Ruminococcus albus AD2013: one gene and its partner. The protein of the gene in region 2 interacts with the protein of the main gene of each other region in a pairwise test. Links are inferred from orthologs where the notes say so. Each region holds a gene or a part of one and is shown on either strand. Other genes may lie near its edges. The genes, in order: recJ and N773_RS0115980.

The links.
Region 1: the proteins of N773_RS0115980 (region 2) and recJ interact in binary tests that used the Escherichia coli proteins (3 or more experiments, as listed by UniProt). The link is inferred for Ruminococcus albus AD2013 from one-to-one orthologs.

Annotation. Positions count from the first base shown.
Region 1 is NZ_JAGS01000001.1:1,202,980-1,218,257, forward strand. The notes cover bases 1-2,920. They hold recJ (single-stranded-DNA-specific exonuclease RecJ), read right to left. Parts: upstream 2,527-2,920; coding sequence 475-2,526; downstream 1-474. Other genes in these bases: N773_RS0105410 (RelA/SpoT family protein), read right to left, coding at 1-458; N773_RS0105420 (ATPase), read right to left, coding at 2,665-2,920. Also shown: more of N773_RS0105420, read right to left, coding at 2,921-3,729; N773_RS0105425 (alpha/beta hydrolase), read right to left, coding at 3,867-4,700; N773_RS0105430 (hypothetical protein), read right to left, coding at 4,737-5,696; N773_RS19750 (glycoside hydrolase family 2 TIM barrel-domain containing protein), read right to left, coding at 5,836-8,553; DNA-processing protein DprA, read left to right, coding at 8,714-9,574; tsf (translation elongation factor Ts), read right to left, coding at 9,647-10,564; rpsB (30S ribosomal protein S2), read right to left, coding at 10,661-11,398; N773_RS0105455 (YlmC/YmxH family sporulation protein), read right to left, coding at 11,606-11,905; N773_RS19760 (recombinase family protein), read right to left, coding at 12,399-13,757; N773_RS0105465 (MFS transporter), read left to right, coding at 14,035-15,201. UniProt on the Escherichia coli protein: Single-stranded-DNA-specific exonuclease.
Region 2 is NZ_JAGS01000001.1:3,529,583-3,544,915, reverse strand. What follows is about bases 7,182-10,156. They hold N773_RS0115980 (DNA topoisomerase 3), read left to right. Parts: upstream 7,182-7,642; coding sequence 7,643-9,670; downstream 9,671-10,156. Other genes in these bases: N773_RS0115970 (hypothetical protein), read left to right, coding at 9,979-10,156; N773_RS0115975 (hypothetical protein), read left to right, coding at 9,660-9,968; N773_RS0115985 (hypothetical protein), read right to left, coding at 7,182-7,429. Also shown: N773_RS0116025 (VirB4-like conjugal transfer ATPase, CD1110 family), read left to right, coding at 1-14; N773_RS0116020 (hypothetical protein), read left to right, coding at 33-2,810; N773_RS0116015 (hypothetical protein), read left to right, coding at 2,823-3,146; N773_RS0116010 (CD1107 family mobile element protein), read left to right, coding at 3,127-3,972; N773_RS0116005 (DNA cytosine methyltransferase), read left to right, coding at 4,087-5,262; N773_RS22975 (fibronectin type III domain-containing protein), read left to right, coding at 5,246-6,106; N773_RS20395 (hypothetical protein), read left to right, coding at 6,118-6,357; N773_RS0115990 (EcsC family protein), read right to left, coding at 6,354-7,064; more of N773_RS0115985, read right to left, coding at 7,127-7,181; more of N773_RS0115970, read left to right, coding at 10,157-10,722; N773_RS0115960 (DUF4316 domain-containing protein), read left to right, coding at 10,809-12,098; N773_RS21410 (YodL domain-containing protein), read left to right, coding at 12,098-15,333.

The DNA of each region.
Region 1 (15,278 bases), 2.3 Mb from region 2 along the record:
GCTTTCTGCTCGTCCTTGGTGAATATCTCCACCTCGCCCAGCTTTGTAACGCCGTTTACTAGCATAGTAACATCTATGCCGAACATCTTGTGCAGCTGTTCGAGAGTGCAGTCCGTATCCTCAACAACATCATGCAGAAGTGCCGCACAGACGGTATCGGTATCCATGCCCAGTTCAAGCAGGATATAGCCCACTGCTATGGGGTGGGATATGTAGGGTTCTCCCGATTCTCTCTTCTGGTCATGATGATACTTTTCGGCAAGCTCGTATGCAGATACTATCTTTGAAAGGTCGTACTGCTTTTCACTGTCTATCACTTTCTGTATCATCATATCGATGGTATATACCTGCTTGCTGGCTTTCAGTATATACGCAGGTATAGGCAGACTTCCCTCTGCTGTTTCGTAAGTGCTTTTTCTCGGCACTTCCTCACCGTTGGTTCGATTGTTCTCAGACATAAGCTTTTACACCCTCTCATTCATTTTCTTCAGTCATTTTCCTTAACTTTACAAGTGTATCCGATTCTTCCAGCTCCACTTTTTTGTGTGCGGGAAGCAAATTGATCATCATAGTCGCCCCGTCATAGGATATCAGCTCTTTATCCCTGAAAATATCAATAATGATCCTAAGCTTGCAGTAATTCATGCTGTCGCTTGAAAGACGCATGAACAGCGCATCAAGGCTTATCTCTCTGACACTGTTGAGATACTTGTATACCCCAACAAGTTCAGCTCGCTCGGGTATGACCTTCTTTATAAAACTTACGGGTACTTCCTCTCCGTTGATTATTTTTTCGTATGTATCCTTTGCGGCGAAGTATCTCTCCTGCTTGACTCCGCTTAGTCTGTGGTCAACAACTTTAACCGAAACCGATTCCTTTGCATTGAACACATTTATATCCAGTTCAACCATCATATCGATGAGGTCGCCCTTGGCAAAACACAGCTTTGTGGGGTCCTGTCCGAACATCAGTGCATAGGCATTAGTTCTGCCGTAGCTGAAAGCCACCTTTGTGTGGGCATTGTCTTTCAGCCCGATGATGTCGGTAACTCTTGCCCCGAGTATGGCGAACAGCGGCTTGGGATTGCCCTCACCGATAGGCTCAAGAACACTTAGCCCCTTGACCATCTCAACATCTATATCCGCAGGCATCAGCACTTTATCCGCATAAAGTGTCTTGACCGCAGGCTTTTCAATGCCTGCCGAAAATTCATAGACCTTTGCCCTGAATTTTTCGATATCCTCTTCTTTCAGTGAAAATCCGCCTGCACATTCGTGCCCGCCGAATTTTGTCAGCAGGTCGGCGCAATAGGTCAGACAGCTGTGGATATTCAGCCCCTTTACCGACCTTGCAGAACCTCTCGCCATGCCGCTCTCTTCAATGGAGATTATTATGGCAGGCTTGCTGTACTTATCCAGTATCTTTGAAGCCACAATACCGATAACACCGTGATGCCAGCCTTTTCCTGCCAGAACGATGACTCTGTGGTCAAGTACGCCCGGGTTATCTCTAATGTATCCCTCGATATCCTTCATGATATCCTGCTCGCACTTTTTGCGCTGTGTGTTCAGGGTTATCATGGTATCTACATAGCTTTCAGCGTCTTCGGGATCTTCACTGAGTATAGCTTTTACAGCTGTCAGCGGTGAACCGAATCTGCCCGAAGCATTTATAACGGGCCCTATCCTGAATCCGATATGGTCTGAAACTATCTTTGATCTGTCTATCTTCAATTTATCAAGAAGTATTCCCAGACCTGCATTTTCGGTATTCGGCAGATATCGGAATCCCGATCTCACCAGGGTCCTGTTCTCGCCTTTAAGTGGAACGATATCAGCTACTGTGCCGATGGAGCAAAGATCGGAATACTGCTCCAGGACTGCGTCATAATTACCGCCGTCAAGTGCCGCACAAAGTTTCAGCGCAACACCCGCACCGCAGAGGTCTTTAAAACTGCTGGGGCAGTCAGGACGGTGGGGATCAACTATTGCTTCTGCATCGGGAAGGGCTTCGCCCACCTGATGGTGATCGGTGACCACAAGCTTGATACCCAGCTCACGGCAGCGCTTAGCTTCTTCAACTGAAGATATACCGTTATCCACCGTAACTATGAGTTTTACGTCCTTATCGGCAAGCTCCTCTATCGCCGCGATATTCATACCGTAGCCCGCTTCTCGCTCTGGGATATAGTACATGACATTAGCGCCCATGCTCTCAAGATAATTGAAAAGTATCGAAGTTGAGGTTATGCCGTCGCAGTCGTAGTCGCCGTATACGCAAATCAGTTCATAGGCATCAACAGCCTGTTCTATGGTCGCTACAGCCTTATCCATATCCTTTATCGCAAACGGGTCTTCAAGCTCCTGCTCGGTAAAAAAGCTTACGATACTATCCTCATCATCTATTCCACGGGCGGAAAGAATCTCAAGCACCAGCCTGTTAAGATCGGTCTTTTTCAGGAAATATTCGACCTTTTCGGCATCGGGCTTGCCTATCCTCCACTTGAACATCAATACTACCCCCATTTTAAAATAGTTTTCTATAAATTATACCATATCTTAAAGATTTTTACAAGAGTAAATTAATTAAATTTATTATTATATATAACAAAAGGAAAGAAAAAGCACTTCTGCCATATTAACGACAAAAGTGCCTGTATCGTTTTATCTGTGTTTTATCTCTGATATAAGTTTCTCGGCGAGTTTATCAAGCCCATCGAAGTCCATAGCGGAGATATAGTATTTTTCTATATCATCGTGTACAGCTTTGGCTGACTTTATAGTTTCGTAAACTTCCTCTGCAAGACTTTCCATGGTCAGCCTGTTCATTTTCAGTCTTCCGCGATATCGTGCTATTGCTGACCTGTCGTAAAATCTCGAAAGATTTATTTTTGCACAATTTTCAGGAACTAACTTGTTCAATGGCGTTGAGGATAACAGTGCAAGCCCGAGTTCGGGTATAAGCAGATGTTCGTAAGCGGTATTATTTAGTCCGTGGCATGGGCTGAGTATAACGTCAAATCCACGACGAACAGCTTCTGCCGCAGTCTTTTCGCATATAAGATGAGCGCAGGCGAAATCATCGTCATGCAGAAGATATTTTTCGATATAACAGTCGATGGTCTCTGTATGCGTCAAACAGCCATACTCGGTGAGTGCGGACAGCTGACGGATATCCTTTCTGCCTGTGCCGCTGCCTTTGCGTGGAAGTATCTTCTTATAAAAGCGCATCAGAAAAGCATCAAGCTTTTCTTCGTCTATGCACCCGCGGGAACAACTGAAACTGTCACCGCAGACATTTGATAGCGCCGTCGTAAACCTTTTAGCCCTTGCCAGAAGTGACTTGTTCTTATCCGTAACTTCGATGATATCATCTTTGTTCATCATCAGTTTTTCAGCGTCCCAGAACTGTCCCAGGTCAACTATCCTCTGACTTACTGCAGGATAAACAGGGTCAAAAACATGGGGAGACGTACCGTCAACAATAAGAACTCCCATCTCTTCAATAAGGACTGCATCCAGAGATTCGGGGTCTGAGGAACAGTAAAATCTCACTACGTGCCCGCTTTTCTCAAATTCATTGGCTATGCGTTTCATCAATGATGATTTGCCAGTGCCTGCACCGCCTTTGAGGATATAAGTAAAGCGGTCTTTTTCCTCCATCAGCCTGCCGAACTCTGTTGAGAATCCCTGCTGTGTCATACAGCCAAGAAAATATTTTTCCGACATAAATGCACCTCCTGTCGATCATGGTACATATTATGCCGTAACTTCCAATGATGTTAAAAGCTGAAGAAAGATGCCCGAAAACAGCTTTGTACTGCTTTCGGGCATTGTGCTTTATATGAAACAAAGAAGAGATCAGATTAAATCCTCAGCGCCCACTTTACCGCTGCGTCTGTCCAGGCTTCGCATATGGGCTGGATATGTCCCTCCCATGTAGCGGTGGATTCATCACACAGGCTGAGACCGTGTCCGCCACGCTCGTAGATGTGAGATTCAAAAGGGATCCAGTACTTGGCAAGTTCTGTCATGTATAACAGAGAATTCTGAACCCTTACACAGCCGTCATCCGAACAGTGCCAGAGAAATGTACGGGGAGTCTGTCCTCCGACGTGCTTTTCCATAGCAAGATATTCCCTGAGTTCCTTATCATCCTCTCTGCCCCTCATAAGGTTGAGTATCGAACCCTCATGGGTAAATTCGGGGTCGCTGGTGATAACAGGATAACACAGCATCGAAGCATTGACTTTGATGTCCTCGGCATTACAGCCAAGTGGCTTGGTGAGTATCTCATCGTTCCAGAGATTTGCCACAGTAGCCGCTAAATGTCCGCCTGCGGAAAAACCTGCAACTATTATCTTGTCAGGGTCGATATCGAACTTTTCAGCATTCTCCCTGACATACTTTATTGCCGCCGCACATTCAAGGGCGTTCTGCGGGAATGCCCTCTGACAGGTGTATCGCAGCACAAAACAGCATATGCCGTAGCCTATGAACCTGAATGCAACAGGCTCGGCTTCCCTTTCGGAACAGAAATCATATCCACCGCCGGGACAGATTATCATAGCTCGGTGCTTCTTTCTGCCTATCTCCTCGGTGAGGGTGTGATAGTAGCAGTCAAGCGCAGCCCTGTCACCGATATCCCTGATGCCTGCCTTATCGTAGTCAAAACTTAGTTCGATGGTTTCCTTCTGCATAAAAAATTCTCCTTATCCGACGGCCGAAAGCAGAATTCACTCTGCGTCCTTATCCTGATTATGCTCAACTTCACCTGAAAGATCCGCAAAAACAATATAGCCGTCAACATTATTACCCGATATAAAAGTTTTATATTCAGATTCGTCAGCCCTTGTAGGTACCGGGATACTGGTGGTCGCACCATCACCGAGAGGTACAAAATATCCTGCGTACTCCAAGCCATTGTCAGCTGTAAAGTACAAGGGCTTTTCAAAAGTGTAATCCTTGATATCAGCAAGCATCGTATCAAGATCGGCAGGACCGTCAGCCTTACCCATATCCCTGATGCAGGCAGCAGCCTCCTTGCCTATGTAGCGCAGTCTGTCAGTACCCCGCATAACAAAGCCGTACTTATAGCAGTTGTTGGGTATCCATGCATAATCCTCAGTACCTGTAAACTCCTTGTACTCGCCGTTAAGATTCAGCATAAGGTCAGCACATGAACCTATGCAGGTTTCATCGGTCTTAGCTGAACTTTCATCATCGGGCATAAGCGATGTAATCATCAGCGTATCAAGACCGCAATACCCCTTGAAATCAACAGCAAGATTATTCAGCTGTATGAGCATTTCGGTTCTGGCTTCATCATTTGGATATGCCGCAGCCATCAGCATACTGCCATCTTTTCCAAAAAGGTACGAATAGAGCGGCTCGGTCTCACCCACAGTTCCGTTGAAAGGGTGGGCATTGTCAACCTGTACCAGCAGACCTTCACCGACGTTTTTCATTTCTTTATACTTGTAATTTTTAGTCAGCCTGCTGCTTCTGACACTGTCTTTATTATCTTCCGCAACAACGGATGATTCAGCTGTATCGCTCTTATTACTGTTAGCCTTTTTACCTGATGCACTGTTGCCGCAGGAGGTGGAAAGCGCCACAAGAGCCAAAAGCATCACAGCCAATGCCGCTGCAATATTTTTATATTTGTATACTTTTATCCTGTTAAGATCCGACATAAAGCTGCACCGCCTTCATAATTGTTTATTCAATTATAGCACATCTTTTTGTCAAATTTCAACATTTTAATGAACTTAACTCACACTTTCATCACTAAATACAAATTGAAACGTAGCAATTTGTACAAAAGCACAAGACTCACGGAACATCGCGTACATAATCCGCAACTGACCGTAAAAACACCCTGCCCTCAGGTGAAGACATGAGCTTTTCAAAGTCACTTGTACAGACAACTACCCTGCCGCCGCCCATATCATATTCGTACAGGATAGCAAGGTCGTGATTTCTTTCAAAGTTGTCTATCATACGGACTATCACACGTTTATCCGCAGAATTTCCGTCAAGTATCTCGCACTTCGATGACATCACGATATCCCACCATGCGGGTGTAGAGTATTTTTTGCAGGCAAAGCCTTTCAGCGCAGAGTGAGATATGTCATTTATAAGTCCCATCGTTCCCACCGGCTCTGGCTTTTTCATCATATTTGAAATCTCACGGAACATAGGATAGCACCAGAAATCCTGACAATAAAAGCCTTCGATAGAGTTTTCAAGCTTATCAAGATTCGGGAATATCAGTATTGTTTTACCCTCGGCAAGCAGTTTTTCAGCTTCGGTGCTGACCTCGGAGAAGATATGAACGCCCTCCGGGCTAACTTTTCTTACATCGGGAATGATCTCTAACTCATAGTGATTTCGGATATCCGTGCCCTCAACTTCAACAGTCAGCACAGCATCGGTTATATTATCGACCGCAGGAAGATGAACGACCGCATGACAAACATCAACATAGTTTTCATCGGAATTTATAATGGCACTGCCTGTTTCACAAATATCTCCACACTCAAAACGGTAGACAACATTTTTTCCTGCAAGCGATTCAGGGCGATAGTTGACCAGCCTGATTTCAAAATTGAAATCACTTCCTGCCAGCGGAGTGTAGCTTTCAAAGATCGCCAATATCACTGCATCATTGCAGAATTCCCGCCATTCTTCAGGGCTAATTATACCCTTATTATCCATGAAAGCGTCAAGCATACCAACAAGCGCAGTTCCCTGCCCTGTGAAATCCTGAATATCCAGTATCTGGAATCCCGCGAGCAGTTTTGAGCGGAAGACAGATTCAAGTTCCTCCTTGTAGCAAGCTTTCGCCAGCTGACCGGAACAATAGAAGAGATCCTTGGCAAGATGAGCAAGGTCCTTTGCTTCAAGACGCTCGCGGAATACCTCGAAGTTGCGGGCTTTCAAAGAACCTGTGTACTTTTCTATCTCATCAAAATCAGGGTAAGTTTCATACTGCCCTATCTCATGAGTGACGATGGGGATATCGGGTACAAGGTCAGCATCTGCCTCAGTAGCTTTGACGGTTTTCATTGTTGTGCCGTACTGTATCTGCACTGTTCCGTCCTCTGATACAGCTGATGCGGCAGAAGCTTTTTCAGGCCTGATAATGCTGTCATAAGAAAGATAAGCGCCCGGCTTATCAGTCTGTATATGACCGAGAGGTGCATCACACATAGCGTAAGAACCGCGTATCAGTCTGTCTTTGGCGAGCCTGACGCCAACAAAGAAATCATCGTTCTCCACCACGCAGGGAGTCCACTGGAAGTTGTTAGAACCCTGTGTATAAAGATGTCTTTTGTCCGTTTTTTTGTACATACCCATTACTTCGTTGATACGTTCTTTACTGCCCCAGAGTTCGTTGCCCATGGACATCATGCAGAAGGACGGGTGATTTCCGAACTCCCGCAGCATAGTAAAGCCCTCTGATATAAGAAAATCCTGTTCTTCAGCATTGTAGCCCTCTTCATCCGGAGCATGGACAGTACCCCAGAACGGAAGCTGAGGTTCCATGTAAACACCCAGAATATCTGCGGCGATAAATGCTGCTTCGGGCGGACAGCAGGTGTGGAAACGATAGTGATTTATACCGAAACTGCGTGATATTTTCATAACACGCAGCCACTCATCAACATCGCAGGGTGCGTAAGCTGTCTTCGGAAAGATCATGCCGTCGTGCTTGCCCCGCAGGAAAGTACGCTTGCCGTTTACGATGAATTTACCGTCTGCGACGGAAAATTCCCGCATACCAAAAATGTGCTTTGAAATGTCACCATCGATATCAATAACAAGCTCATAGAGTTCGGGAGAGTGTTCGCTCCAGAGTTTAAAATTCTTACACATCGGGTACTCAGCGATCAGTCTGCCGTTGATATAAGTAAATTCAACAGGTTCGCAGGCAGGTGCCCCATCAGGATAATTTACTGCCTTGATGACCGCAGTTCCACTTTCAACACCAATGATATCAGCAGTAACATTAACTGTTCCTGAATGTATATCGGGAGTGATGACAACATTTTTGCAGTGTGCCGCACCGTAGCCTATAAGTTCAATCCTGCCCAGTATACCGTTCCAGTTCGTCTGTGTATCACGGGAAGTCATGTGACAGCCCTTCGTCTTGTAGCCAACATTAGACACTTTTATGACAAGCTCACGCTCACCTGTACCTATGAATTCTGTAAGGTCGTAAATATGCGGCGCACAAAAGCTATCCTGAATTCCGAGAGAAACACCATCAACAAAAACTTCGGTGATACGTGTGCGTTCAAGAAAAAGCTCTAGTGATGTACAATTAAGAGCATTAGTATCTATCTTCCGTCTGAACCACGCCCAGCCCTCAAATTTGTAAGTATCAGTAAGATGACCTGTTGCACGTTCTTCGTTGAACTTACCTTTATGGGCGTTTGAAGTCGTATTCGGTAGTTTAATATTTTCATTATATGTGACATTTTCACCTGTACAGTTATAGTCAAGAAACAGTTCCCATATCCCATGAAGGTTGATTTTTCCTATCAAGCATATCACCTCTCGCCCCTATAATATAAATATATTATAGCATAATATATTCTGATTTTCAAGGACAACTTTAAACTTCGTAGGAAAATTCAAAATTTCTGTTGAAATATACAATAAGATATGATACAATAAAATAAAACAAAACATAAGGGGTGATGATATGTCAATGACAGACAAACAAGCATTGTTCGCACTTTCGCTGATCTATACACCGGGTAAGGCAGGTATAGATTCTCTGATGCAGAGATACGACGACCCCGTAAAGCTGTTGTACGCCCTGCAAAACGATACTGACGAAGATATCCCGCACAGCTTTTCTGCCGCTGCAAAAGCTTTTGATTTTTCGCTGACAGAGCAGATACAGAGCTATTGTGACGAAAGGGGCATCGGGGTAATAACTTGCTATGACCTGGATTTTCCAGAAAACCTTCTCGAGATCGACTGCCCACCCTTAGTGTTATACTGCCTTGGAGATAAGGAAGTTCTGAAAGAGCGTTCTTCATTGACGATCGTTGGTTCGAGGGAAGCCACGCCATATTCAATTGATGTTGCAAAATACTTTGCACGAACCAAAGCCAGAGATGGTCATACGATAATCAGCGGATTTGCACGAGGAATAGACTCCTCCGCTCACACGGGTGCCATCGAAGCCGAAGGCACGACAGTAGCAGTACTCGGCTGTGGTATTGACTATGATTATCCAAGAAACAGCGCAGAGCTGAAAAACTCAATTGCACAAAAAGGCGCAGTTATTTCAGAATACCCTCCGTTAGAAAGCCCTGCAAAGGAGTATTTCACCATACGTAACCGTCTTATCGCAGGGCTGTCCAAAGCTGTGCTGGTTGTTCAGGCAGGAGTACACAGCGGTTCGATAAACACAGCCAGCCATGCAATTTCCCAAGGTAAGGATGTTTACTGTATACCCCCTGCAAACATTTTCAACGAGATCTATAAAGGACAAAGCGTACTCTTACGCGATGGCGCTATACCTGCGTTTGAACCACATGATATCATTCTTTGATAAGCCGATTAAGCCAAAAAGACCGCAGCATACCGAAATAAGCTGCGGTCATATTTATTGAAGATGTTTCAATTACTTGATCATGCTTGCGATCTCGTCTGCGAAGTTCTCTTCCTTCTTCTCAACGCCCTCGCCTCTCTCGAAACGAACAACTTCAGCAACAGTGATGGTGCCGCCCAGCTTCTTAGCCTCAGCTGCAACGTACTCCTGTACGGAAACCTTGTCGTCCTTTACGAAAGCCTGCTCCAGCAGACAGTTCTCCTTGTAGTACTTGCCTACCTTACCTTCAACGATCTTAGCTCTTACCTGCTCAGGCTTGTTAGCCATCTTAGGATCCTCAGCCATCTGAGCCATCATGATCTCCTTCTCCTTATCGAGAACCTCAGCGGGAACTTCGTCTCTCTTGAGGTAAGCAGGGTTCAGAGCTGCGGACTGCATTGCAACGTCCTTACCAACAGTCAGAACTGCATCGTCCTTGATATCGGTATCCATCTTAACCAGAACGCCGATGCTGCCGCCGTTGTGAACGTAAGAAGCAACAGTGCCTTCGAGTCTTACAAAACGACGGATAACGATGTTCTCTCTGATCTTCATGCCTGCGAGCTCAGTCAGAACTTCGTCAACAGTCTTGTCGCCGCCGCTGATTGTTGTAGCCTTCAGAGCGTCAACGTCAGCAGGGTTCTTCTCAACGATGGTGTTAGCTACGCTTGCAGCGAAAGCCTTGAAATCATCGGTGTTAGCAGCGAAGTCAGTCTCGGTGTTGATCTCAACCATAACACCTACGCCGTTGTTAACAACAGTAGCAACAACGCCCTCAGCAGCAGCTCTGCCGCTCTTCTTAGCCTGTGTAGCGAGACCCTTTTCTCTCAGTGCCTCGATAGCCTTATCCTGATCGCCGTCAGCTGCAACGAGTGCTCTCTTGCAGTCCATCATGCCGACGCCTGTAATGCTCATAAGTTCCTTTATAGCCTGAACTGTAACGTTAGCCATTTTAAATTCCTCCGATTCTGTTATATTACTCACAACAAGGCAGACAAATCATCTTATTGCCTGCCTTGAAAAATTCTGTATTAGTCAGCCGAGAAATTACTCAGCGTCCTCAGCCTCTGCCTTTTCAGCTTCTTCAGCAGCAGTAGCGTCCTCGCCCTGTCTGCCTTCGATGATAGCGTTAGCCATGCAGCCAGCGATCAGCTTAACTGCTCTGATAGCGTCATCGTTGCCGGGGATAACATAGTCAACATCGTCAGGATCACAGTTGGTATCTACGATAGCTACTACGGGGATGCCCAGCTTCTTAGCCTCAGCTACTGCGATCTTTTCCTTTCTGGGGTCAACAACGAACAGTGCGCCGGGGAGCTTCTTCATGTTCTTGATACCGCCCATGAACTTCTCGAGCTTCTCGATCTCGAGCTTCAGCTTGGTAACTTCCTTCTTGGGGAGCAGCTCGAAAGTGCCGTCCTCTTCCATTGCGTGCAGCTGCTCAAGTCTCTTGATTCTCTGCTCAATGGTCTTGAAGTTAGTCATCATACCGCCGAGCCATCTAGCGTTTACGTAGTGAGCATTAGCTCTCAGTGCTTCCTCCTTGATGGAGTCGCCTGCCTGCTTCTTGGTACCTACGAACAGTACCTCCTGACCGTTTGCGGAGATCTCTCTGATGAACATATAAGCCTCTTCCAGCTTCTTAACTGTCTTCTGGAGATCGATGATGTAGATGCCGTTACGCTCTGTAAAGATGTAAGGCGCCATTTTAGGGTTCCATCTTCTTGTCTGGTGACCAAAGTGTACACCTGCTTCAAGAAGCTGCTTCATTGATACTACTGCCATGGTAGTAACCTCCTGTTTGGTTTAAAATTTCCGTTATACGGATGATACATAACCTCCGGACGATACTGCTGACTCAAACCCCGCTGAATGCCGTGATCGGCACATAGCGTCATGCAACGCCATTGCGCATAGGGACCAAAAGCCATACTTCGTCCGTGCGAATTACCATAATATTATAGCATACTTTTCTCGTGATTGCAAGTGTTTTTATCTCGATGTTTTCAACAAATTATCAACTTTGTATCTCGGTTCTTTTGATGGTTTTGCCGTATCACCTATATCTACCAATATAGTATCCTCACCTATAAGCCTGATATCACTGCACCTGATGACAACATCGTCATCTCTGCCCATCAGTCCGAGAGCCCGTGATCTTCCGTAGATTATAATGGATATGACCCTGCCCTCAGAGGTATCGAGTTCGATATCATCGGCATAGCCTATCTTCTCGCCGCTCCTCACATTCACGACTTCCTTGTTCCTGAGTCCCGAAAAACTGCATATCATACTTATCCCCCCTGACTGTAAGCCGCGTGCCCACATTCACGATACTTTATGATATGCGTATTTCGACCGAAGTATGCCTGAGAACTATATGATACACCATTCTAATGAATATACCGGCCATCAAAGGGTAAACTTTCTGTAAAGGACTGACAATTCAGGCAAAAAAATTTAGCGGAGGATAAAAATGCAATACAATAAAGTTGAGATAAGCGGAGTGAACACAGGAAATCTGAAAGTACTGACGGAAAATGAAAAGCAGGAGCTTCTCAGAAAGACCCGCGCAGGTGACAAGAAAGCCCGCGAACAGCTTATAAACGGCAATCTGAGACTGGTGCTCAGCGTACTGCAAAAGTATTCTGCGGTAAGGGAAAATCCCGATGATCTATTTCAAGTCGGTGTTGTGGGTCTTATCAAAGCCATCGACAATTTTGATGTTGGACTCAATGTAAGATTTTCTACCTACGCAGTGCCGACAGCATAGGATAGTCGAAAATCAGACCGAGTATACTATATCGATATTCTCATCGGTCAGAACTATCTTATCTATACAGATCCTAAGTGCCCGACGTTTTTCAGCAACGGTCATTTCATCCCAAAGCCCGCTGAGATTTTCGAGGACTCCCCGCTTGTAGGCAAGTTCAGCTTCAACTGCCTTTGTCTTTTTTTCGTTCTCTATTGCAGATGATATCTCGGCAAGCTGTGCCTTGTATTCATTTATCGTTTCAAGCAGAACTTTTTCACCATCACGGGCATAAAGTTCGTAGAGCCTTTTCAGCTTTCCTGCGGCAGTATCGTATTTGCGTTTCAGAACTTCCTCTGCCGATATCTCTTTGCGGCTGTTTCCATTTGCGATGATACTACGGGTTTTCTCGAATACATCAGCTATCACCGCTCGCTCGACTTCTTCAGCATCGTATCTCATGTTGCTGCATTCGGGATCTTTTATCAGCAAAGGCTTGCTTTTCTGCTGTGAATAGCAGTATATCTTCAAGCCCTTGCCCCACTTCTGGTAGCGCATTTTTGCTCCGCATTTTCCGCAGACTAAAAGCCCTGTCAGAAGATAGGAAGTATCCCCTGCCGCACCTCGTGAACGTCTTTTCCTTTCCTCTCTAACTTTCCGCCATGTTTCCTCGTCGATGATAGCTTCGTGACAGCTTTCAACAACTTCTCCGCGGAATCGTATCCGACCGAGGTATGTTTCCCTGTCAAGTATCGCCGATATGTGCTGGTCGCCCGAAACATCGAACATTCCTGCCAGCTGAGTTGTGGAGTAGCCTTGCAGATACAACTGATAGATCTGCCTGACCTGTTCTGCTTTTTCGTTGGGAACAAGTGTGTTTTTCTCGCGGTCGTAGTCATAACCGAAAGGCACCCGACCTCCGCCCATCCACAATCCCGATTTCACACGTTCATACATTCCCATACGTGTCCTTTCGCGGATATTTTCCCTTTCAAGCTGGGCAAATACCGATAGTATGCCTATCATCGCCTTTCCATATGGAGTCGAGGTATCAAAGTTCTCATTAAGCGAGATGAAAGCGCAGCCGTTGGGTATGAATACATCTTCAAGCAGAAATACTGTATCCTTTTGAGAACGCGAAAGTCTGTCAAGCTTATAGACCACAACAGCATTGATCTTTCCCGCCTTGATATCCGTTATAAGCCGCTTTATCTCGGGTCGTTCTATATTGCTCCCCGACCAGCCTCCGTCAATGTAGAACTCATAATCCTCGATATCTTTAAGCTTGCAGTACTGCGCCAGCTTTTCTTTCTGTGCATCAACTGAATATCCCTCTTCAAACTGTGCATCGGTTGATACCCTGATATACAATGCCGTCCTGCGATCTTTCATTCAATGTCCTTCCTGCGGGAAACTACTTCTCCCAAAAGCCCCGAAAGTTCGCGATTTTTGATTTCAGAATTTCGCCCAAGAATTTCTCCGCTTTTGTAATAGGTATTCCTTATCCTAAGCATAATATCACCCCGTGTTATTATGGTCTTCATACATCAGGATAATCAGTGCGCACAGAAATTTAACGCTTTGTGACCTTATCATCTATTGACTTACAAAACAGCGGGTGATATAATCTTTATTCGGGTAAAATGATACAATGATATGGAGGGTTTTTATGGAGAAAAAAGAACGCAGGCTGTCAGCCATGCTTTTCTGTGCAATGGTCATGACAATAACAGCTGCTTCCGATGCACTCAGAGGAGTTTTTCTTCCTCAGTTCCGCACATCATTCTCGCTGACGGAACCGCAGGCAGGACGGATAATAATGGTAAGCTACATCGGAAATCTGCTTTTCTTGTCTATCGGCGGATATCTTTCCGACAGACTTCCACGCAAACGTTTCATTGGCGGAGTACTACTGTTATGGTCTTTGGCACTTGCCACCTATGTTTTCACCGAGAACTATTATATACTTCTCGCTGCCATGATATTCTCAATGGGCGGCTCCACCATGCTATCGACATCGATAAATCTGATAACTCCCCTGCTATTCGCACCGCCTGCACTTTTCGTAAATATCTTCAACTTTCTGCAAGGTGTGGGTATATTCACCTCACAGAACGTAGGCGGACGCTTTGCCGAAAAGCTGACAGCATGGCATACCGCAAATGCGATCATTCTCAGCATAGCAATGATCAGCTTTGTTCTGCTGATGACGCTGAAACTTCCCGATGCCGAAAAGTCTGAAAAGAAAAGCGGCGGATACTCTGAAATACTCAAAAATCCCACGACTTATCTGCTAATACTGATATGCGGCTGCTACTTTATCGCAGAACACGGACTTATGAACTGGCTGACTTCCTACGGCAGTGAACATCTCGGCTTCACAGTACAGAAAGCGGCTATGTATCTGTCGTTATTCTATGGCGGACTTACCATAGCCAGACTCGCCCTTGCTCCCTTTGTGGATAAAGTCGGTGTATTCAGAATGCTGCTGATATGCTCTTCTTTGGGAGCTGTACTCCACACTCTCGGTGTGGCTTTGGGCAGAAACGGACTGCTTTTCTTCGGCGCATCGGGTCTGGCTTTTTCGGTCATCTATCCCCTCCTCGTTATGCTGATCGGACGGTTTTACGACCCATCAAAAGCAGGCACGGCAACAGGAACAATACTCAGCATCGCCACATTTTTCGATATCGGCTTCAATGCATTTTTCGGTTCACTGGTGGAAATGATCGGATATGGAAAAGCGATAACCATACTGCCAATATGCGCAGTCCTGATGTGTGCTATGCTGTATGTGCTGAAATTTTCAGTAAAGATAGCCAAGGAGATCAAATAGAAAAACGCGCAGAGCATAGCGGGATCTTCACAGCTCTGCGCATTTTTATCAGCAATTATAAAAGTATTTATTTGCAG
Region 2 (15,333 bases):
CTGAACAGCAGTAATGTGCAAACGGAGGAAACATGAGCTTACAGAGAAAAGAAAACAATCTCCGCAGAGCGCAGGCACGGTTTGACCGTGTAAACAGACGTACAAAGCAGTTTCAGATAGAATTCCGGCGTGAAGCGAACAGTCACGGCACTTTCCACACACGTGCTCACATTGTACGTGATTATAAGGAGTACCACGGAAATGACCGAGGTCTGCTTCACAAAGCTGTAAATCTGAAATACCGCATCAAGGGAGACAGACCTTCCGTAACTCGAACACTGAGTTCGTGGAAGCCGGAAACGGCACAGGGAAAGATATTGAGAAACGCCCTGCGTGCGGGAAACTTTGCTGTTCACGATGTGGCACAGACTGCAGCAGATACTGCACTTGCCGGCGAAACCATCGCACTGAAAACCGGTGATGCCGCTGCACATGAACTGCGTAACAAGCTCCGGCAGAAATACACACGTGAAGCGGTGGACGATTATCACCGTGGTGTATTTTTCATGGGCCGCACAGTTGCTGATGCTGTCAAAGGTACACGTCATCATCTCAGAACGAAAAAGCAGCATAAGCTTGAAAAAGCAAAATATCAGCTAAAAAAAGCCGATAACAGTCTGTTTCGGGAAAAGACGTATGAACCGAAGCTTACTGCCAATGCGGAGGCTCTCCGCAGTTCACATGCTGATTACAGATCAGGGATAGTTACGGACAGGAACAACAGATACCGCAGAGCACTGAACAAAAGGCGTTTGCAGACTTACCGGCAGGAAAAGCGTGAACTGAAATTTGAACGGAACAAGCTGAAAAAAGAAAACAGATTCCGGACAAAGGAACTGAAAAATCAGAAAAAGATCATGCGTAACAGTGACCCAGGGCTCATGGCGTTAAAGCCCGTATCATACTCGGCAGGACGCATGAAGGCATCCGCATGGCAGAAAGCTGTGAATGAAGATGAAGAAAATGATTTTATTCATGCAGCTGACTCGGCAAAACGCCGTATCGCTGAACCTGTAAAGGATAAAGCAAGTAAACCAAAGCGTTTACATCAGAAGGAAAAGAAGCGTGACCGCCTTTCGGATAAGAAAGCGAAGTCGAACAAAAAACTGAAGCGTCAGGAAAGCAGGCTGAATGCAAAGCATGACAGCTTTAAAAAACGAAACAGAAGACCGAAGAGAAAAAGCCTGCGTGAAACTGTAAGTTCTTTTTTCCTTGCGGCATACAAGTACATTAAAAACCTGTATGAAAAGGAAGTAAAGAAGTTTTTTCTCACAATGGTACTCCCCGTCCTTATTATTTTTCTTGTATTCGCATTCATCATCATGATCTTCACATCTGTTTTCTCCAACGGCGGATTCACGCTCGGCACATATGCAGCACAGGATTACGATCTTTCCGAAGCAGAAAAATACTACACGAAGCTTGCCTATGACCTCAATAAGAAAATACTCAAGGTAAGCAGTGAATCTGAATGGAAAAGCGGTCTGGTGGACTTCGGTGCAAACAGGAGTGACCTGAAGGACAAGCCGGATACATGGGTTTGGGGACGTTCATCGGTTTACAACTGGGATCCGGTTTACGATTTCGACTGCTGGAAGCTCTGGGCTTTTCTCTGCTCCTACTACTATAATTTCGATGCCGACAACGATGACATCTATTACTGGGAATTCACCGGCGATACCGAAGATCTTCTCGACGAGATATTCGATGCCGAATACGAGTTCGTGTACTGGTACGACAACCAGTCACGCTGGGAGGAACTCTCACCTTACAACTACTTCGGAGGCGGAAACGCATCGTCAGGATCATACTACGTTGCCGATAAAAATGCTTACATCTGCGACGGTGAACCGTACAGATACCGTTTCAAACCGAATGCAATAACATCAGAGCTGGCTCAGTTTGAGGACGGCGACGGATATATCTGCATCAGAGATGATTACCGTGTACTGGATCCGCATGACGAATACAAGGAAACAGGCTTCTATGTGATGGATCACCGCTGGTATTCTGGAACAAGCGAACCATTCTACTATTATGACGGTTCGGCTGATCAGTTTTACTTCAATCACGGAGGTGACCGGCATAACCGAAGTTTCTGGGGATGGGACGGAACTGACGCATGGTTCCTTGTATCACCGGGTGATACACAGATATGGAACAGCAGTCTCGGCGATGTCTGCCTTTACGGATACTACGAAAAATACCGCTGGAAAACTGAGTGCAGTCTCTACTATAACGTAAAACAGAAGAAGACATTTGATGATGTCATCGCTGACAAGCTCGGCAGCATGTCACACAGCGACGAACGTCTTCAGTATTACACACTTCTCGTCGGAGGTGATTCCGGCACAGGATCACTCTACGGAAATCATCAGACACTGCACAATCTTCTGCCGGGGCCTACTGTCAGAGCTTACGATCTGAAAAGACAGTTCGGCTATGAAATGACAGAATGGAACACCGACAGTGAAGGTCTTTACCAGGGTATCAAGATCTATGCCGCAGGAGGTACAGCTCTGAAAGCACCGTTCAAGTGTAAGATCAAGGATGTTGATACGAGAAACAACAAGATAACACTCAGGAAAGACGATGTTGAATACTGGTACGACGGAACCGGCGGAACAAAGCGTGATACGGAAGTCGAGATCACAAATGCTGTTCTGAAAAGCGGTTTCAGAAAGGGCGATACGATAAACGACGGACAGGAATTTGCAGAAACCACTGCAGGCAATGTTAATTTCCACGTCAACATTGATACGGACGGATACGGCTGGGACTACATCGATCCACGGCTGGTACTTTATTAACGGAGGTGGCAAATGGCACTGTACGACAGGAAAATCGAACAGTACAGCAAAAAGGTATCACAGCTTGAGATAAACATCAGGCGTGATACCGACGAACACAAGAGACTGCTCTCCGAAATCGCGCGGTTACGTTATCTCTCACTCTGCGAAAAGCTTAACTGCGAAGGAGAAAAGCTTGAATCAGTACTCTCACGTGAACACGAGCAGATACAGCGCATGAAACAGTGCGGTATGACCGATGAGGATATCGATGCTCTCGGAAGCGGAGACAAGGACGAAACAGAACAAATAAGATTTTACTCTCAGGAGGAAGACAATGAAGACAAGAATATTTAGTGCATTGCTTGCAGCAGTAATACTCGCATACGGAAGTGTCGGCATCACAGCATCAGCCGAAGCGGCATCGGATCCGCCTGCTGCATCAGATTCATCAACTGAACCGGCGGAAAGCGCTGATGAAAAGCCGGCTGAAACAGCTTCCGCTGAAAAGCCGGAAGCTAGCCCATCTGACGACAGTTCAAAGGCAGACGATTCTGACATTGAAAAGTTCGCAAATGCAATGAGTGAGCTTGCCGGCGAAGGAAATATCACGATTACTCCGCCGGATTACTACGGAGATACCTACTACGATACAGACGGAAATGCTACCCTTATTAAGTCTGAACAGATTATTTACAACACGGAAGAAATGCAGTTTATTGCAGTAACAACAAAAGACGGGCATATTTTCTACGTGCTCATAAACTACACTGCAAAGAACGGTGAGGACAATGTTTACTTTCTGAACAAGGTTGACGATTACGACCTGTACGCACTTCTTTATGCGGGTAATGAGAAAGATGGCAAGATCACACCGGAAGAAGCAGAAAACGCTGCGGAAGCTGCTGAAAACGCAAGAAGCCGTGTAATAACGGAAACTGATGCAGAAGACGAAATAGCTGCCGAATCTGTTGACTCACGTGAACAGGCAAAGGCGGATATGAACAGGATCTATACACTTTTCGCTGTAATCGCTCTGCTCGGCGCAGGTGCAGTATTCTACCTGTTTACGAAGAAAAAAAGCAGTAAGAAGTCCGAACCTGAATTTGAAAAGTTCGGTGACGAAGCTGAGGAGGACGAGGATTACGAGTTCTACGACGGCAGCAGCGAAGACGACGAATAATTAACTGATCTGATATGATTTTATTTTGTTTGATTTTATTTTTCATCAGATCACTCACAAAAAGAAAAGAGAAAAACACTAACACGGACAATGAGAAAGAGAGAATTTGTCTGAATGAAGGTACTTAGCTTGTTTGACGGTATCTCATGCGGTATGCTTGCCTTGCAGAGGGCGGGCATACCCGTGGAATGCTATGATGCCTTCGAGATCGATAAGTATGCCGTCACGGTCTCGAAGAATAATTTTCCCGGAATCGTTCATCACGGGAATGTTTTTGACGGTGATTTCACACAGTTTCACGGATATGACCTTCTGCTCGGCGGTTCGCCCTGCACCTACTGGTCAATAGCGAAGAAAGACAGAGAGACAACTTCCGACGGTATGGGATTCAGGCTTTTCATGCAGTATGTACGTGCTCTGCACGAAAGCGAATGTCGATATTTCCTGTACGAAAACAACTATTCGATACATCAGAACATCAAGGATGAGATAAGCAGCAGGCTCGGCGTTCAGCCGGTCATGATAAACTCGTCACTTGTATCGGCACAAAACCGTAAAAGGTGCTACTGGACGAATATTCCGAACGTCACACAGCCGGAAGATCTCGGTATCATGCTTGTCGATGTGCTCGAAAGCGGAATACCGTGGCAGAACAAAGCGTACTGCATGACTTCGAGCTACAACGGTGCTGTCCTCTACAACACACTGGAACGCAGGCAGCGTACAATGGTCGCCATACCGGTCGATACGGTAAACGGCAAATCACATACGATACCGGCGACTTACTACAAAACCGGTGAAAATCCGTTCAGCCCCTATGGGAGTGAACGGGGCAAACAGCGCATTGCAATACCTGTCGGTGCTGCACAGCGTGGACGATATACCGACGGAAAACAGACGGAACAGCACATCGAGGTACGTGATGACGGCAAGTCGAACTGCCTGACGACTGTTCAGAAAGACAGCCTTATATGTTCTCCGATACGTGTTGGGCATTACGGCAACGGAGGTCAGGGGCAGCGTATTTACTCTGTCTCCGGCAAGTCCGTTACCCTGTCAGCCAACGGAGGCGGTCAGGGTGCGAAAACAGGTCTTTACAAAATCGACCTTCCCGACGGAGACTACATAATACGTAAGCTAACACCTGTTGAAGCGGAACGTCTTCAGACTCTTCCCGATAACTATACCGCCGGCATTTCCAATACGCAGCGTTATATGTGCATCGGAAACGGCTGGACTGTAGATGTGATCGCTCACATCTTAGGAGGACTTAATGACATTTACAATTGATCCCGATTTTCAGTCTAAAGCACTCAGTGTGATAATGAGCTTTATCATGGAGTTCTCGGGAATAACCGCAGAACCCGAACCGGTCGAGCTTACAGCAGGAAACCTGAATGTTTCGACAATATCGGTATCCTGTCTGAAAGTTACCTGGGATTCCGAAGCCGACCGTGACTACACCGTGAGCTGCACGGCACACGATGAGAATTACGCCTTTACGGATAACATGTACTTTAACTTTAAAGGAAATGACCTCTGCTACATAACAGGTCTTCGCGAAGGCACGGAATACACCGTATCCGTGGAACCTGTTCTTTCTGAGGAAGAAAAAGACGATTACAGAGTGAAAACAGCTTCCGCCGACGGTAAAACCGAGACGGTAGAAGTCATTTACGAGTTCCCTCACGAAGATGGCTGGACAAACTGCTTTGCCGGTGAAAAAGCATCGGGGCTAACTGCCATGCCGAGTTCCGGTGCAATATACGGTTCAACTGTTGATACCATAACCGATACAGGTATCCGCCGTGATGAATACGGTGACTACTGCTGTGCAATGGGTGTATGGTACGGCTATTGTCAGGACAGATTTTTGATAGAGTTGGAGAATGGAACTCAGTTCACAACGAAGATATGTGACAGCAAGGGCTTCGCCGATGACGGTGAAGGCAGGTATCATATTTTCGGAAACGGCGGCAAGTGCATTGTAGAATTCATCTATGATGACTACAACTGGCCATCCTGTGTCGCCTTCTCCGGCTCATGGGGCTATTACAACTGGAACGGTCTCGACCTGTCCGCCAACATCAAAAGCATCAAGAAAATAAACTACGGTGAACCCGTAGAATACTGACGGAGGAAAACATGAACATAAGAAAAATCGTAAAGTACATCGCAGAGATCGGTATGATCTCAGGTATCGCTTACATCGCCTACAAGATTGGCGAAACCGACGGTGCCGACAGGGAGAGAATAAGAAGCTCCTACGATGAATCCAGAGAATATGAGGATCTTCCTTTCGAGTATACGGAACCTGATGACGGCTGCATAGCACCGAAAAAAAACAAAAGAGCCTCTGATTACTCAAAGGCCCTGATATATTAACAATCGTAACTGTCTTCTTTTAATTCTTTTAAAAGTCTGTGACTCATCGGCTTAAAAGTAAGTATTGTTAAGCCTCCAGAAACTATTCCACCAATTACAGGTACAACTTTTGCCGCTCCTTTAGCAGCGGCTTGATTTACCATTTTTACGCTCATTTGTGCACTAACTTTTTTTGCAACTGGATACAATGCAGCCCTTGTTAATGCTTTTGCGGCAATCGATGATGTAGTTTTTTCAGTAATAGCAACACATAACTGTTTCAACGCTTGCTGAGCAGCTTCTACTCCATTCATTACTCCAAGAAATATTATAATTATATTCGTAATTCCATCATCCATTTCATCGGTATTGATATCATACCACCCATATAAATACATTAGTTTTTGTATTACCCGAAGAACATGACCATAGAACTGAACAATGTCAGCAGGAATAGTTCCAACCATAGCAACACCACCTGGTAATCCAGACAAAAAAGAAAGTGTAGTTGCTTTAGTAGTTTCTAAATTGATAGATTTCTTTGCGTGTTTTTCTAAATCATCATGTTTTATACCAGCCTTAATTGGACCTTGTTTTATAATATCATCTAAAATTTTTTTGTACTTATCTTTACTAAATTCTCTGCGTAAGTATTCTTCCCGATTAATTCTTACACCAGGTAATTCCAACGCTTTTTCTACTATTACTCTTATATCAAAATTCGCCATTATAGTCCCCCCAGCTTTCATAATTCAACATAGTGGATAGTGAAAATTAGTTTGAAATTATATTAGTATTTATTGTTTTTGATAATTGTTCCAAAATATTTCTCCATATCCTTTTCCGTACCCCAAAATATCATAATCGACTTATTATCTAATAGCCGATAATGCTGAGTAATCTTGTTCTTTTCAAGTTTATACTGATCTACAGAGCAAATAGTTTCCCAGAAAATGCCCTTATAATATCTTGGAATAACAGCCTTAAGTGCTACCTTCGGTGGTAATGGGAGTGCCACATTACCCAATGGATGTAATAATGGATTTTTAGAAATAGCTAATAATGCTTTTTCTGCAAGTTTCTGATCCAACATAAATCCCCCCTGTTACACCAATTGAATATTTATGACTTGAAAAACACGTACTTTTTCTTTATCAACTCAGAAGATGATATTCATCATTGATATTATAACATATTTAACATATTAACATCAATGTATTTCGGCTAAAATAGTGATATTAGACAATCACCAGTACTTTGTTTTTATACAATTATTCGTCACTAATGAAAGGAATGATCTTAATTAATGTCAATTTTAATCATCGGTGAAAAGCCAAGCGTAGCCCGTGCGGTCAGTTCTGTCGTAGGTGCTTCCAAAACTCAGAAAGGCTATATCGAAGGTAACGGCTACATCGTTTCCTGGTGTCTCGGACATCTGGTCGGGCTCTGCTTTCCGAACGATTACGGCAGGGGCTGGGATGGCAAATGGAGCTTTGATCAACTTCCGATGATACCGGATCAGTGGCGTTTCAGGGTTGCGGAGAAAACGAAAGAACAGTTTAATTTGCTGAAAAAGCTCATGAACAGTGACGATGTGACGGAGATCATCTGCGCGACCGATGCTGACCGTGAGGGTGAATGCATTTTCCGGTACGTTTACAGTATGGCTCAGTGTCACAAGCCGGTAAAGCGTTTATGGGTATCAAGCCTTGAAGAATCAGCTCTCAGGAAAGCACTTAGCTCCATGAAGCCAATTTCGGCATACGACGATCTGTTTAACGCCGGTTTTGCCAGGGCAAAAGCGGACTGGCTTGTAGGTATGAACTGCTCAAGACTGTTTTCAGTACGGTACGGAAGCAAGCTGAATATCGGGCGTGTTCAGACACCTACCCTTGCAATGATCGTAAAGCGTGATGCTGACGCTGACGGTTTCGTAAAACAGAAGTACTACACGGCAGACGTAAACTGTGGTGCTTTCATTCTTTCTTCTGAAAGGATAGACGATGAAAACACCGTGGGCGGTATCGTATCCGGCTGTAATGGTAAAACGCTTACGATAAGTTCAGTAAAACGAGAAGTAAAGGCCGAGAAAGCGCCGAAGCTCTACGATCTTACCACCTTACAGCGTGATGCAAATAAACATTTCGGCTACACCGCACAGCAGACGCTCGACTACACACAGTCGCTGTACGAAGGCAAGCTTGTCACCTATCCCCGTACTGACAGTCAATTTCTTAGCGATGACATGAAGCAGGCTGCTTCTGATGCTGTACGTCTCTGTGATAAACTTTTCGGGTTCGGTATAACGCATACACCGGATATAAGCAGGATCATAAATAACAGCAAAGTATCGGGACATCATGCCATTATTCCGACCGGAAATATTGCATCGGCTGACCTCTCCTCTCTCCCCGCAGGCGAAAGAAATATCCTTACGCTTATAGCGACGAGACTTATATGTGCCACTGCTCCGGTTCACAGATACGAAGCTGTGAAAATCACGGGAACATGCAGCGGTACGGATTTTTCGGCAAGCGGAAAAATGGTTCTCGAACAGGGCTGGAAAAGCTATGCGAGGACCACTGAAAAGGAAAATGAGGAAGAAATGTCTCTGCCGGATGTGACCGAAGGACAAACTTTTTCGGTTACGGCAGCAAAGAGCGAACACTTTACATCACCGCCGAAACCATACACAGAGGATACTCTTCTGTCGGCTATGGAACGTGCGGGGAACGATGAATATGATGAGGATACCGAGAAAAAAGGGCTCGGCACTCCTGCCACCAGGGCCGCAACTATCGAAGCTCTTGTCACGAACGGATATGTGGAACGTAAAGGAAAACAGCTGAGATCGACCGACAAAGGAAAAGAGCTTATAACCGTTGTTCCGGAAGAAGTCAGGTCTGCAAGGCTAACTGCTGAATGGGAGTCGCGGCTTCAGAAGATAGAACACGGTGAATTGTCCGAAGCAGATTTCATGAACAGCATTCAACAGTTCGCTGCTGAAATGTGCAGTACATACGGTCTTGCGGATAAATCTGTTTCTTTTTCAGGCTGCAATCATGAAACGCTCGGCAGATGTCCGAAGTGCGGTGCTGATGTTACCGGTGGTAAGTACGGATATTACTGCAAAGGCAAATGCGGTATGACCATCGGCAAAGTGTACGGGGTCACGCTGTCTGAATCTCAGATAAAAGCTCTTCTCGATGGCAAAAAAGCCACATATACCTCAAAGGGGCGAAAGACTATTGTACTGCCGGAATACGAAGAAAACCCGTATAACGGAAAGATATATTACCAGTGGAAGACGGAGGGTAAATGCAATGAAAAATAATAACAAGATCATAATGAAGTTATATGACGGCTGGTTTGAACAGCTGATCTCCGAGATCGAATATAATTCAAAATTTCCGGAAATATTACTGGATCATCCCGAAGAATTCGACAGCGAGATAATCTTCAATGCTATTACTATGTATGAACGAAACAAGTGGGTATTACAGTATCTCAAAAGAAAGCGCTCGAATGAAAACGTATATATTTCGCCGGTATACTACGAAGCTATCCTGTATATCCTGCTTGAAAACAGTGCGGTAAGAAATAAAGATGATGACCAGGATGATTCGGAGTGATGAATGAGCTATGAGAAAAATACAGTACGTCGCCGGAATACCGATAAATGAAGTACATAACCAGCTGTACAAGAGCTTCAGTACCGGCAGAGCACAGAACGTTGTGGTCGCACTCGATAAAAGCGGTGTGCCGTTTTCAGCAAGCTATGACGGAAACGGCATGACACTCGTCTATGACAGCAACTTTTCCTATAAGGTCGACGAGATCATCGGCAAGGCAATGTCGGGGCGCTATGAACTTCTGCTCCGTGAGATCGGACATCAGAACGGCCGTGACAGCTATCTTAAGCTTCTGTCGGAAGTCGCCGGTGTACTGCATACCACTGTCGGCACGCTGAAACAGCGTCCGTATGACATACAGCTTCTTCTCTGCAAGTCGTATGCCGATCACTGGCTATGTGATACATATACAATACAGCGTGAGCTTAACCGTTATCTTACAGCTAACGGAAGAACGCTGTCGGAAATGAGCGAACATGAGAGGCTTGAAATGCAGAAGAACAACACGCCTGAAAAACGTGAAAGTACTGATTCTGCTGATATACAACACCGCATGAACGTCATATACGGTCAGGAAGACCACCGGCGTAAGGCGGAAATTACCGCAAAGGAAGAAAAGCGTGCAGTTTTTTCGAGAGAAAAACAAAGAGAGCTCTCGGAGATCACGAAGCACAGGAAACAGTACGAACAGGAGCTGAATGTTAAATCACAGCCAGTTCAGGATGAAAACTATGAGAGGAAGTGCAGACCATGAAGAAGATCATTATTATCGCAGGTGCAGCAGCTGCTGCAGTAACAACAGCAATCGTATTCATCGTAAAGAGAAGGAAGTGATAAAACATGCCTGTACAGGATAACGAAGATAAGCGCACCGTAGCTGAACCCGTAACTGATGCGGAGGAGGGACTCCGCAGACAGAAAGCACAGACGCAGAAGCAGACTGAGGAAACATGTGTTCAGAAATCGGGAAAACTCCTACCCTTTCTGAACGCCAAAGCAGAACTGCATCAGAGTCGTATCAACGTCATCGACGAAAAAATTGAAAACCAGACGGATAAGATTGACAGGAACAGAGCAAAAATAGAAGCGCTGACTGCCAGAGCGGACAAGCTCGAAGATACCAACCGAATGCTGAAAGCAACTCTCGGTAGTTATCCAATCGTGAAAAAGCTGATTGAAAGCAACGAAAAACGTATACAGACTATCCGGGAAGAAAAGATTGCAAATTGTGAAGAGAAAGTCAGACAGGGTCGTATGAAAATCAAACGTCTGACCGATAAACGCAGTGTGATTTCACACAAGCTTAACAGAGTGACCGCACTGAGTGATGCTGTTAAAAGCTTCTCTATCGGGTATAACAAAGAACGCCGTGAAGCATTCTCCGAAGCAATGAACAGACTGAATGAAGCGACATATCACTGTCTCACCGATAAGAAAAATGCTCTGCTTGCAAAGCGTGATACTCTTATTGAGAAATACAACGCTCCCGAGACTGCTTCAGCAGATAAGCTGAAAATACAGGAACAGATAAACAATCTGTCGATACGTATCCAGAACGTCGAAAACCGAATCGACAAGGCATGGGAACCTGACGAATACTACAAGATCATACCGGATGCGGTAAAGGATGCACAGATGGAGCTTACGAGTGAAAAGCTTGCCGATATGACGGACAGCGGAATGAAAACGGTGCCGGAACTTGCGGAAAACACACTTTTCGCCGCAAAGGAAACGGATGAACTCAGTGCGGAACAGATAGAATCACTGGGAGAAAAGTTCAGAAGTCAGACGATGGCGAAGGTCGAAGAAATGCTTGAAGACGATGCAAACATGATAGACGGCATCATAAACAACGGCAGGAAATCCTCTCTTGATAAGATCAATGATGATGAACACCTGAAAGGTGAACATGCACGAAGTACTGTCAAACCGAAAGCAATAAGCTCAAACCGTACACAAAAACAGAATAATATACGGAACGGTCAGGAGAAAGCTAATAACGGAAACGGACATGCTTACTTTTCAAGAAGCCGTTTGAAAAATGACGTTCAGCGTATAAAAGCACGCAGCGTACAAAATACGGAACAGAAACAAACAGAGAGAAAGAAAAACAATCAGGAACTTGACTGATGAAAATAACTGAAGAACAGAAAGAAAGGGCTAATCTCGTAAATCTTCCGCAGTTTCTCATGTCACACGGCTTCGATCTGAAACGTGCCGGCAGAGAATACATCTGGAAAGATCACGACAGTCTGCATATACGTGACAACGGACCGGGCGAACGCGGACAGTGGTTTCGTTTCAGTGAAAACAAGGGCGGCGATAACATCGGATTCCTGCGTGAATACATGGGAATGTCATTTGCTGATGCAGTAGAAGCACTGACTGGTGAAACAATCGACCGTACCTATACCCCGCCTTCACGTACATACGAACATAAACCACCAACAGCGGCACGGGAGCTTACCCTTGCCGAAGCTGACAATGCACGCAGAGTTTTTGCATATCTGTGCAGGACACGGGGTCTTGACTACGATCTGGTGTCGGCACTGGTACGTGACGGACGTATCGCCCAGGAAGAAAAAACGGGCAATGTCCTTTTCAAATATTATGACGACAACGGCAAGGTTATCGGTGCTGAAAAGGTCGGTACATCGACAGAGCATAAATTCAAAGGGATAGCAACCGGTTCTGCCGGCGGTCACGGCTTTGAAGTTGTCCGCGGCACAGGCGAAAATGCTTTCTTTTTTGAGAGTGCAATAGATATGCTGTCATATCTGCAAATGCACGATAAGGAACTTTCCGACTGCAGGCTTGTATCGATGATGGGTGTCAAGCCGAACATCGTGCTCGATACGATGCTCCGGAGTAACATCTCACCGGATAAAGTGTTTTTGTGCTCCGACAACGATACCGCCGGAAATGACTTTGCCGAAAGGCTGACGGAACAGTATCCCGAAATGAAGCACATCAAAACTCCTGATATATATAAAGACTGGAACGATATGCTGCGTGATATACCGAAAGAACAAGAGACCAACAAGGAGGCTGGACAGATAAATATGCAGTATTACGGCAACGAAATGTGGAACAGGGCGACCGATAACAGAGACAAGAGCCTTGTAACAGTAAGTGTTCATGACTTTCCGAAGCTGAAAGAACAGCTTGAACAGGCTGGCATGAACTACTACGGCTATGTCAGAGGCGATTCCGTTGTAATGGCTGTCAACGACAGTGATGTGGAATGGTTCGGACGTGTATCCGGTGCTCCTGACATTGCACCGGAAAAGTCAAACAGACCATATTCTCCGCCTGAAAAGAATATTATCGGAAATGCGGAGTACAGATATATCCCGAACAAGGAGTATTTTTCTTCTGACCGTGATATGGTTCTCAAGATGGCAGAAGTTATGGCGGAACGCGGCATAAGGTTCTCCGGCAGAGTTTACACTTCGGGAAAAGGCACTCTTACTGTCAGCCGCGCTGATATTGAAACCGTGCGTGCAATTCGTAATGAAACCGCAGCAAGACGCAGCCAGCATGAAGCACCTGGAAAGAATGATGTACGTGACAACAATAACAGTTATCTGTACATGACAAAGCTGACCACCGCACAGTTCAATGATATGCGAATGTATCTTGAAACAAGTGTGAACTATCATACTGTCATACGTGACGGCAAAGTTGCTTTTACACTCGACAGAAATGATGCTCCTGCTTTTCATCGTGCATTTGAAAATGTTGAACGTGAATTAGGGTTGCTTCACAGCATGGCAAATACAGGTCTGTCACTTGAACAGCTGGCTGCCCTTTCCCCTGTTATGCACCGTCTTGCCGTAGAAGATGTCAAGCTCGATCTTACCAGCTTCTTTGACGAAAGATACGACGATGCACAGTTCGGCGAGATGCTGTCACTTGTTGATGCCTATCTTGCTCAGTCACCGGCAGAGCGTTACGGTGAAAACAGCAGGCTGAACGCTATGCTCGAAGCTAAGTCAAACTTTGACCGTGCAATCGAGCTTGATGATTTCTTCTCAGGTCACGACTTTACCGAAGAACAGAAAGCAGCCATTACAGCAATGTTCGTCGGTGACGTGACACGTGGTCAGATCGACAGCATAGACGAATCTTTTACCGCAGAAGACATCCAGGCTTACGATGAGATCCTGCATACAGCATTACAGGAATCAGACGTTGCCGAATTTCTTGCAGCACACCGACAGGCGGTAATCGAACGTGAAAAGGCTGCGAAAGAAGCATCTGAACCGGAGAAGCCAGCGTATAAGATATATCAGCTCAAAGGCGGAGAGAAATACCATGATATTCGTTTCAGAAGTATGGAACGTCTGAAAGCTGAAGGCACTGAACTTAATCAGGATGATTATGATCTTGTCTATAAAGGTGAAATTGAAGAATTCAACGGCAATGCCACGCTTGAAGCCATCTATACAAAGTTCAACATCGATCATCCCGAAGATTTCAGGGGACATTCCCTCTCCGTCAGTGACGTTATTGTTATAACCGATAACGGCAAAGATACAGCATATTACTGTGACAGCTTCGGTTTCACCGGGATGCCGGAGTTCTTCCGTGAAAAGGTGCTTACACAGGAAAAGGAAGAAGATCCTCTATTTAGAGCGAAGAATCTTATCAATGATTTCTGCGTTGACGAGTACAGCGAAGAAGCTGATTTCTCTGATCTGCATAACATCGGTCTTGCACACACCACTCTTACCGATGATGATTTCCCGGTTCAGGTGACAGCCGACCTCGCCGACTTTAAGATCACCTATGAGTTTGACGGTGAAGTATACAATACTGAACAGTACGGCAGCATTGGGGAGATGATTGAAAAAGGTCTTACAGGTCTTGACTTTTCCGACCTTGTATCCGTTCCCGATGAAGTTATTGAACGTCATACAGCTAAGGACGAACAGGACGTAACTCTTATGAGCGATGCTTCCGAAATGGAAGAAGCGTCTATTCCGGATGATGATTATAAGGCGATAACACTTAACTATAAGGGTGATGCCGAAAGCCTTGCCGAGATAAAGGATAAGGCACTGTCGCTTGGTGCTTCGGTACTTGTTGATAATGCGGAAGGAACGATCTCCGTTGACACCTACGAAAACCACAAAACGGAACTAGACACACTCGCCTACACGCTTGGACTTACGAGCATTACCGAGTTTACGTCTGCCATTGACGAACCGCTGTTTACCGATGCAGATGTTATTGAGGATATTCAGCGTAACGAAGATTCAGATGTTCCATTCCGGGAGAAACCCGATACGGCTGGTGAACAGCTTTCACTGTTCGGTGATGCTGTACCGCTGACAGCTTCAAAGACGACAAAGGAAAAGTC